2 regions of the Saccharopolyspora griseoalba genome follow, and region 1 is predicted to be linked to the other one. Evidence: riboswitches for the same ligand, from Rfam matches in the RefSeq annotation. Region 1 holds a riboswitch; the other holds the start of a gene.
The links. Region 1 has a riboswitch for glycine ahead of gcvP (aminomethyl-transferring glycine dehydrogenase). Riboswitches for the same ligand answer to the same signal wherever they lie in the genome.

Region 1 (5,114 bases):
GGGAACCGGTGGACACCTCGGTGCTCGCCAACGGCGACGAGGTGCAGATCGGCAAGTTCCGGCTGGTGTTCCTGACCGGGCCGATCGACGGGGGCCAGGGCGGCCGCTGAGGTCGACCTCAGGGGGTAATCGACTACCGTCAGCGGGGCGGCGCCGCAGGGCGTCGCCCCGCTGACGCGTGAAGCAGCTGCGCGCCCGCGCGCGACCGCGCCCCGAATGCCGGGAATTTTCCGGCGGCACAAGCGGTTTCCACTGGGCGAACCGGGAGTTCGTGCGGTGTATCGTGCCGGGTGACGCTCAACGAGGAGCTGAGCCGGCGGTCCGGGCCGCGAGCCCGGACAACAACGATCGCGTTGAGCGGAGGACGGCCGCACCGCTCGCCGGGGATGGGCGCGTCCGCCGTATCGCGGGTAGCGTCGGAGGCGTCGGTGCGCGATCCTCGACGGGGAAGTCACGCTTCGGCGCGCTGGAGGAGGCGATGTGACGATGAGCAGCGAGATGCGCGTCGTCGGCGTGCGAGTGGAACTACCAGCCAACCAGCCGATCCTGCTGTTGCGCGAGGCGCAGGGCGAGCGCTACCTGCCGATCTGGATCGGGTCGGTGGAGGCCACCGCGATCGCCCTCGAGCAGCAGGGCGTGCGGCCCCAGCGACCGCTGACCCACGACCTGCTCAAGGACGTCATCGGTGCGCTGGGCAGGGACCTGGAGCAGGTCCGGATCACCGACCTGCAGGAAGGCACCTTCTTCGCCGAGCTGGTGTTCGACGGGGATGTGCGGGTGTCCGCGCGGCCGAGCGACTCGGTGGCGTTGGCGCTGCGCATCGGTGTGCCCATCCACGCCGACGAGTCGGTGCTGGACGAGGCGGGGCTGATCATTCCGGACGAGCAGGAGGACGAGGTCGAGAAGTTCCGCGAGTTCCTCGACTCTGTCTCCCCGGAGGACTTCCGCGGCGCCGACACGTGAGAAGCAGACCTCGACCCCTGGGGCGCTCGCCCCAGGGGTCTTCGTTCGCCCGTCGAAGTGTTGCCCGCAGCGCCCGCGCGTCGCGTTGACCCGGTCGCCGGGCGGGCCTACCTTCGAAGTGCGCGAATCGCCCCGGTGTGATTCAGCCGGTGGGCCGCCTCGGGCGGCATCGGCACAGTGTTCGCGGCGCTGGATCTCCACGGGTCCTAGCGCTGGTGATCGTCGTCGGCCGCGAGGCCGGACGAGGGGAGGCAGGCGTGGTCGAGGAAGCAGCCGAATCGAGTGCTGCGGAGCAGGGTGAACTGTTCGCCGACGCCTCGCTGCCGGACGAGCTGGTGGGCTACCGCGGCACGGCGGCCTGCCAGATCGCGGGCATCACTTACCGGCAACTCGACTACTGGGCGCGGACCAAGCTGGTCGGCCCGTCGATCCGAGGCGCCGCGGGCTCGGGTTCGCAGCGGTTGTACTCGTTCAAGGACATCCTCGTCCTCAAGGTGGTCAAGCGCCTGCTCGACACCGGGGTCTCCCTGCACAACATCCGAGTCGCGGTGGAGCACCTGCGCAAGCGCGGCGTTCAGGACCTGGCGAAGCTGACGCTGTTCAGCGACGGCACCACGGTCTACGAGTGCACCTCCGCGGAGGAGGTGGTCGACCTGCTGCAAGGCGGCCAGGGCGTGTTCGGCATCGCCGTCAGCGGCGCGATGCGCGAGATCAGCGGGACGATCCACGAGTTCCCGGCCGAGCGGGCCGACGGTGGCGAGAACATCGAAGCCCAGCTCACCGACGAGCTCGCACGACGCCGCCGCGAGCGCCAGGCCGAGACCGGTTGATCCTCGCCGGGGAGCACTGGCACCGCTCGGCGGCGCCTCGAGGTGCTGCCGCGGTGGCGGGAACCGGGGCCGAGGTGGGCTGACGGCTCCCGTCGCGGCCGAACCTCGTCGCCGCGGGTTCACCGCATCAGCGGAGCTCAACGGCTCCGAGCCGGTCGTCTGTTTGTGCGACAGGCGACATCGCGGGTCCGCAAGGCGCTGTTGATCGGGTAGCCTGACCGCTATCGCCGACCCCGTGCGGGAGAGTCCTGGACCGGCTTCGCCGGAGCAGGCGCCGAAGGAGCAAAACTCCCCGACAACCTCTCAGGCCACCTGGACCGCGCGGGCGAGATACCTCTGGAAAGAGGGTGCGCCGGACCGATGGTGCGCTCCGCCGACGGTGCAAGCCCGCTGCGAGCGGGTGAAGCTCTCAGGCGTTCGCTTCGCGGACAGTGACAGAGGGGGAGAGCAGCCCCGGCTGCCGCCCTTTGTTCGCCGTGATGATTGAGGTTTTGGCGATGACCGACGGTAAGCACGATCGCATCCCACTGGCCGCGCTGGAGCACGGACGGCCGTTCGCCGACCGCCACGTCGGGCCGATGCCCGCCGAGCTCGCCCGCATGCTCGACGTCATCGGCGTCGGCTCGCTGGAGGAGTTGGGCCAGAAGGCCGTCCCGGAGTCCATCCGCGAGGGCGACCTGCGGCTGGCGCTGCCGGATCCGGCCACCGAGACCGAGTCGCTGGCCGAGCTGCGCGAGCTGGCCGGTCGCTGCGACCCGCACACCGAGATGATCGGGCTGGGCTACTACGGCACCACCACCCCGCCGGTGATCCTGCGCAACGTGCTGGAGAACCCGGCCTGGTACACCGCCTACACCCCGTACCAGCCGGAGATCTCGCAGGGCCGCTTGGAGGCCCTGCTGAACTTCCAGACCATGGTCGCCGACCTGGCGGGCGTGCCGGTGGCCAACGCCTCGATGCTGGACGAGGCCACCGCCGCGGCCGAGGGCATGACCCTCGTGCGCCGCGCGGGCAAGAACAAGTCTCCGCGCTTCCTGGTCGACGCCGACACCCTGCCGCAGACCATCGCGGTCATCGAGACCCGCGCCGAGCCGCTGGGCATCGAGGTGGTCGTGGCCGACCTCTCGGGCGGTGAGCTGCCGGAGGGCGAGTTCTTCGGCGCGCTGCTGTCCTACCCCGGCGCTTCGGGCGCGGTGCGCGACCAGGCCGAGCTGATCGCGCATATCCACGAGCGCGGGGCCAAGGCCGTCGTGGCCGCCGACCTGCTGGCCCTGACGCTGCTGCGCTCGCCGGGCGAGATCGGCGCGGACGTCGTGGTGGGCTCCACGCAGCGCTTCGGCGTGCCGATGGGCTTCGGCGGTCCGCACGCCGGGTTCATGGCCGTGGCCAAGGGCATGGAGCGGCAGCTGCCCGGTCGGCTGGTCGGGGTGAGCGTGGACGCCGACGGCAACCAGGCCTACCGCCTGGCGCTGCAGACCCGCGAGCAGCACATCCGCCGCGAGAAGGCCACCAGCAACATCTGCACCGCGCAGGTGCTGCTGGCCGTGGTCGCCTCGATGTACGCCGTCTACCACGGTCCCGAGGGCTTGCGCGCGATCGCGACCCGCGCGCACCGGATGGCCGCGGTGCTGGCCGGGCAGCTGCGCCGCGGCGGGGTCGAGGTCGTCAACGACGAGTTCTTCGACACGGTCCAGGCCAAGGTCCCCGGCAAGGCCGACGCGGTGCTGGCCGCGGCCCGGCGCGAGGGCATCAACCTGCGCCGCGTCGACGCCGACCACGTCGGGATCAGCTGCGACGAGACCACCACCCGCGCGCACCTGGCCGGGGTGTGGCGGGCCTTCGGCATCCAGGACGGCGACGCCGACTCGGTGGACGCCGAGACCCCGGACGCGCTGCCCGCCGCGCTGACGCGCACCTCCGAGTACATGACCCACCCGGTGTTCCACACCCACCGCTCGGAGACCTCGCTGCTGCGCTACCTGCGCGCGCTGTCGGACAAGGACATCGCGCTGGACCGCAGCATGATCCCGCTGGGCTCGTGCACCATGAAGCTCAACGCGACCGCGGAGATGGAGCCGATCACCTGGCCGGAGTTCTCCTCGCTGCACCCGTTCGCGCCCGCCCAGGACGCCGAGGGCCTGCTGCAGGTGGTCTCGGACCTGGAGCAGTGGCTGGCCGAGGTGACCGGCTACGACGCGGTGAGCCTGCAGCCCAACGCGGGCAGCCAGGGCGAGTTCGCCGGTCTGCTGGCGATCCGCGCCTACCACCGCAGCCGTGGCGACTCCGGTCGCGACGTGTGCCTGATCCCGGCCTCGGCGCACGGCACCAACGCCGCCAGCGCCGTGATGGCCGGCATGCGGGTGGTCGTGGTGCGCTGCGACGAGCAGGGCAACATCGAGATGGAGCACCTGCGCGAGCTCACCGACAAGCACGCCGAGGACCTCGCGGCGATCATGATCACCTACCCGTCGACGCACGGCGTCTACGAGGACACCGTGCGCGAGGTCTGCGGCCTGGTGCACGACGCGGGCGGGCAGGTCTACGTCGACGGCGCGAACCTCAACGCGCTGATCGGGCTGGCTCGGATGGGCAAGTTCGGGTCCGACGTCTCGCACCTGAACCTGCACAAGACCTTCTGCATCCCGCACGGCGGCGGTGGGCCCGGGGTCGGCCCGATCGGCGTGCGCGGCCACCTGGCGCCGTTCCTGCCCAACCACCCGCTGCAGCCCGCGGCCGGTCCGGACACCGGCGTCGGCCCGATCAGCGCGGCCCCGTGGGGCAGCGCCTCGATCCTGCCGATCTCCTGGTCCTACGTGCGGATGATGGGGGCCGACGGGCTGCGCCGCGCGACGCTGACCGCGGTGGCCGCCGCCAACTACGTGGCCAAGCGGCTGGGCGCCTACTTCCCGGTGCTCTACACCGGCGAGGGCGGCTTCGTGGCCCACGAGTGCATCCTCGACCTGCGGCAGGTGAGCAAGGAGAGCGGCATCAGCGTCGACGACATCGCCAAGCGGCTGTCGGACTACGGCATCCACGCGCCGACGATGTCCTTCCCGGTCGCGGGCACGCTGATGGTCGAGCCCACCGAGAGCGAGAACCTGGCCGAGCTGGACCGCTTCTGCGAGGCGATGATCGCCATCCGCGCGGAGGTGGACAAGGTCGTGGCCGGGCAGTGGCCCGCCGAGGACAACCCGCTGGTGGGCGCTCCGCACAACGCCGCCTGCCTGGCCCAGGAGTGGAACCACGCCTACTCCCGCGAGGAGGCCGCCTACCCGATGGGCTACGACTCGGCGAAGGTGTTCCCGCCGGTGCGGCGCATCG
Region 2 (5,114 bases), on a different contig from region 1:
ATCGGGGGCGTTTGTGCTACCGGCACAACCGCCGCCCGCGGTCACCGGGCGCCTCGGCAGCCGAGTGGCAGGAAGGTTCCCCTGCTCAGCCGTGCTGCGCCCACCGCTCGGCCAGCAGCTGCACCAGCAGCGCCGAACGGACGTCCGGATCGTCGAGATCGACCTCGACCAGCTGCCCGATCCGCTTCATCCGGTACCGGAAGGTGTTCGGGTGGACGCGAAGTTCCCGGCTCGCGCGTCGCGGGTCGCCGGGATGCCGCAGCCACGCGTGCAAGGTCGGCAGGTACTCCGTCCCCTGAGCGCGGTCGTGCTCCCGCAACACCGGGAGCGGTCCCAGGGAGCCCACGCCCGCGTCCGTGGAGGCCCCCGCCATCCGGCTGAGGATCAGCAGGTGCCACACGTCCTCGTACACCGCCACGCGCTGCTGCATATGTCCCGCGCGCAGCAGCGCGATCAGCTCGTCGGCCTGCGCCCGCGACCGCGGCACGTCGGCGACCGCCACGGCGGTGCCCACGGCGATCAACGGCGGCGGGGAGGCCTCGTGCGACACGAGCGCCTCGCGCAGCTCCGGCCAGCCGCCGCCGCGCGCTCGGTCGGGAACGATCGCGTACAGCACCGCGCCGGCCTCGGTGACCAGCGGCCGCCGCCCTACGCCGCGGGTGATCCACTCCCACAGCGCCAGCCGGTGTCCCTCGGCGGAATCGTCGGACTCGGGGATCTCGATGGCGATGACCCGGTGCGCCTCGTTGGGCACGGCCAGCTCGTTGGCCGCCGCCCGCCAGCCCTCGCCGCCGTCGAGCAGCAGCCGCACCTGCTCGGCGGACCGCCGCCGCTGCACGTCGGCCACCGCGCGCCACCGCAGCAACTGCAAGGCCACCAGCGGTGCGGTGTCGGCGAAGGCCGAGGCCCGTTCCTCGGAGACCGGCCCGGGCACCACCGCCCACATCGACCCCAGCAGCTCGCCGCCCATCCGGATGGGCACCACCAGCCTCGGCAGCGTGCCGTCCTGCTGAGCTGGCACGAAGATCGCCGAACTGCCCTTGGTGAGCTGCCGGAACGTGCCGCGGGAGCGGAACTTCGCCAACACGTCGTCGGGCTGGCGACGACCCATGATCGTCGAGATGCGCGCCGGATCGGTCAGGTCTTGGCGCGCCGAATGAGCCAACACCTGGGAATGCGCGTCCTCGATGGTCACCGGCGCGTCGACGACATCGGCCACCGCATCGGCCAGCCGGAACAGATCGGCCACCCCCGGATCGGCCGTGCTCTCGGACGCTTGGCCGACGCCGGTTCCCGCCATCGCCGCCCGGATCAACCACACGAGTTGTGCCCACGCAGTTCCCGCCCGCACCTCCACCAGGCCGATCCCCGAATCACGGGCGGCCTCGGCGACCTGCTCGTCGGTTCCGACGGGCGCCTTGAGCAGCACCGCAGCGGCACCCAGCTCGCCGCAGCGGCGCACCAGCTCCACCGCGCTCGGCCGGTCGCCAACCGCGATCCCGAGCACCAGATCGCCTTCGGCGGCCGAGGCCGGCTCGCCCGGCTCGGCGATGACCACGTCGCCGACGCAGACGGAGGGTTCGCCGGTGATCACCGTTCGCAGCAGGGTCGGTCCGACCCGCTCGACCAGCGCCCCGACGTCGAGCATCACCGGTCCTCCTGACGACCTGTGCCTTTGCCGGGCACTGTTAGGCAGGTCATTGACAGCTGCACTGGCACGTTTATCGTTGCTGAGCACATCGACAATCGCATATCGGCCAGCGACCCCGTGCGGGAGAGCCCCTGCCTCGAGCAGGGCGCCGAAGGAGCAAATCTCCCCAGCAAACTCTCAGGCAGCCATGACCGTGCGGGCGAGGCAACTCTGGAAAGCGCTCGTCAACGTCGACGCGCCACCCACGGTGCAAGTCGCGCCCAACGGCCGCGGTGAAGCTCTCAGGTTCCGCAACAGAGGGGGAGGCCCAGTCGGAAACCCCGGGGCGCACCACCGCGCCCCCGCAACGCCATGGAGCCTCCCGCTATGTCGACGCTGCCCACCAACCTGTCCTACACCGAAGAGCACGAGTGGATCGAGGACCGCGGCGAGGTGTCTCGCGTGGGCATCACCCAGCACGCCGCCGACGCGCTCGGCGACATCGTGTTCGTGCAGCTGCCCGACGTCGGCGAGCAGATCGAGGCCGGCCAGGCCTGCGGTGAGCTCGAGTCGACCAAGTCGGTCAGCGACCTGTTCGCGCCCGTCACCGGCGAGGTCGTGGCCATCAACGAGGCCGTGGTGGACGACCCGGCCGTGGTCAACTCCGACCCCTACGACAAGGGCTGGTTGCTCGATGTGCGCGTGACCGCCACGGGTGCGACCCTCACGGCCCAGCAGTACTCGGAATTCATCAACGAGTAGGCGCCAGCCAAAGCCCGGGACGAGGCGAGATCAATGGCGATCAGCGTCTTCGACCTGTTCTCGATCGGCATCGGACCGTCCAGCTCGCACACCGTGGGCCCGATGCGCGCAGCGCAGCGGTTCGGGTGCAGGCTGCGCGAGAACCGGCTGCTCGAGCAGGTCGACAGGGTCAAAGCGGAGTTGTTCGGTTCGCTCGGCGCTACCGGCCACGGGCACGGCAGCCCCAACGCGGTGCTGCTCGGCCTGGCGGGGCACGACCCCGAGACCGTGGATCCGGTGGCCGGAGCGCAGCGAGCCGAAGAGGTCGAGCGCACCGGCCGACTGAGGTTGGCCGGTGCGCGAGAGGTGTCCTTCTCGACCTCGCAGGACCTCGTCCTGCACCGGCGCCGGTCGCTTCCGGTGCATCCGAACGGCCTGCGCTTCACCGCCTTCGACTCCGCGGGGACCGAGCTGGATTCGGCGACTTACTACTCGGTGGGCGGCGGATTCGTCGTGGACGAGGACGCCTCCGGTTCCGACCGGGTCCAGCCCGACCGCACGGAAGTTCCCCTGCCGTTCCACACCGGTGCTGAGCTGCTGCGGCGCACCGAGGAATCGGGGCGGCCGATCAGCGGCGTCATGCTGGCCAACGAGCTGTCCCGGCGGGACGAGCGCGACGTGCGGGACGGTCTGCTGGAGATCTGGCGGGTGATGCGCGAATGCGTGGACAACGGGTGCCGCAACACCGGCGATCTTCCCGGCGGACTACGCGTGCGCAGGCGCGCGGCCGAGCTGTTCGCGGCCCTGACCGAGCAGGACGACCCCATGGAGTGGGTCACCTTGTTCGCGCTCGCGGTCAACGAGGAGAACGCCTCCGGCGGTCGTGTCGTCACCGCGCCCACCAACGGCGCGGCCGGCATCGTGCCCGCGGTGCTGCACTACTGCACGCGGTTCGTGCCGGGCGCCGACGAGGACGCGGTCGTGCGCTTCCTGCTCGCGGCCGGTGCGGTGGGCGCGCTGTTCAAGGAGAACGCGTCGATCTCCGGCGCGGAGGTCGGTTGCCAGGGCGAGGTCGGTTCGGCGTGCTCGATGGCCGCCGCAGGCCTCGCCGAGGTGCTGGGCGGCACACCGAGCCAGGTGGAGAACGCCGCCGAGATCGCGATGGAGCACAACCTCGGGCTCACCTGCGATCCGATCGGCGGATTGGTGCAGATCCCGTGCATCGAGCGCAACGCGGTCGCCTCGGTCAAGGCGATCACGGCCGCCCGCATGGCGCTGCGCGGCAACGGGACGCACTACGTGTCGCTGGACAAGGTCATCAAGACCATGCGCGAGACGGGGCGGGACATGAAGGTCAAGTACAAGGAGACCGCCCGCGGCGGACTGGCCGTCAACGTCGTGGAGTGCTGACGCTCGGCTGAGCTGAGGAAGGGAACCTTCCTGTCAGCGCGGGCTCAGAACAGCACGTAGACGATGCCGGTCGCGCCGGCCAGCATCGCCAGCGCCGCTGTCGCGGCGGGCAACGCCGCGCCCGGCAGCGGCGCGCTCGCGTGCAGCCGGCGTTCGCTGAAGCGGTGCCTGCGCCAGATCATCCAGCCGACGATCCCGCTGGCGGGAAGTGTGATCAGCGTGCAGGCCACCGCGGCCACCACGCTGTGGTGGGCGATCAGGCGCAGCAGCACGAGCAAGCTCGCGGTGAAGGCGAGGACCGTTCGCAGCCAGGCCAGGGTGGTGCGTTCGACCTGCAGTCCCGGGTCCCACGGGTGTTTGGCCATCGGCTAGACCCAGGTGACGAAGAGCAGGACGCAGGCGATCACACCCACGACCGCCAGCCCGTAGCCGAGGACGGGAGCGAGCTTCGGCGCCGGCAGCGGGCGGCTTCGCCGCAGCGCGCGTTCGGCCGTCATCCAGCGGGTGAAAGCCGTTGCGCTGCAGAGCACGCCAGCGAGGAGGAGGCTGACGGCGAGCACGGTGCGCACGGCGCTGGGCTGATCGGTGACGGCGTTGAGCGCCTCGATGCCGACGCCTCCGGCCATCAACGCCAGCGCGGTGCGGATCCACGCGAGGAAGGTGCGCTCGTTGGCGAGGGTGAACCTGGGGTCGGGTTCGTCGCCCTCGCCGTAGACCCGTCGCGGCCAGCGCTCGGAGCCGTGGTCGCCATCGGTTGCCATGGCTCAACAGTAACCGGTGGCGATCGGCAGCTCGGTGGACGTCTTGGCCGGTCACGATGCGTCCCAGGGGTGGGGCGGCGCGTGATCGGAGGATTCAGAAGGCGAACACGCCAGCGGTCCTGCTGGCTGCGATGCAGGCGTTGGAGAAGGTGTCGACGTAGTCGACGGCCCTCCCGTCGTAGACGCCGGTTGCGCGCACCGTCACGGGGTCGTAGATGAGCGGGCACAAGCCGTTGCCCCCGTCGATCGCGTGGAAATCCCCCTCGACGTCGGTGATCGCCTCGCAGGCCGCGCCGGGGTCGGGGTGAGTGCCCGCATCCGGGCCGCAGGAGAGCATTGCCGTGCGGAGGTCCTTGGCGTCGTGACCGCTGATCGTCAGGTTCACCACGCCCAGGTGCGCTCGCTGCTGGTCCGCGGCGGTTGCGGCGGGCGCCAGCGCTCCCGCGGCCATCGCCGCGGCGAGCAGGGCCGTACCGACGAGTCTTGGTGAATCCATTTCTTCCCCTCCCGATCGGTATGTCCGCAATGGACCGATCGCTTCACTGCCTATCGCCGGGAGGGGGAGATCCGCT

Region 2: another riboswitch for glycine. It lies ahead of gcvH (glycine cleavage system protein GcvH); the one in region 1 lies ahead of gcvP (aminomethyl-transferring glycine dehydrogenase).

What each region holds. Positions count from the first base shown of each region.
Region 1 is NZ_JBHTCJ010000001.1:389,841-394,954, forward strand. Features, by position in the region: gene garA (glycogen accumulation regulator GarA) at 1-110, shown strand, start outside; gene ACFQRI_RS01755 (bifunctional nuclease family protein) at 487-963, shown strand; gene ACFQRI_RS01760 (MerR family transcriptional regulator) at 1,221-1,793, shown strand; glycine riboswitch at 2,022-2,123, shown strand; gene gcvP (aminomethyl-transferring glycine dehydrogenase) at 2,291-5,114, shown strand, end outside.
Region 2 is NZ_JBHTCJ010000002.1:470,481-475,594, reverse strand. Features, by position in the region: gene ACFQRI_RS06360 (PucR family transcriptional regulator) at 86-1,648, opposite strand; glycine riboswitch at 1,762-1,855, shown strand; glycine riboswitch at 1,856-1,958, shown strand; gene gcvH (glycine cleavage system protein GcvH) at 2,018-2,392, shown strand; gene ACFQRI_RS06350 (L-serine ammonia-lyase) at 2,426-3,781, shown strand; gene ACFQRI_RS06345 (DUF202 domain-containing protein) at 3,826-4,146, opposite strand; gene ACFQRI_RS06340 (YidH family protein) at 4,150-4,542, opposite strand; gene ACFQRI_RS06335 (SSI family serine proteinase inhibitor) at 4,637-5,038, opposite strand.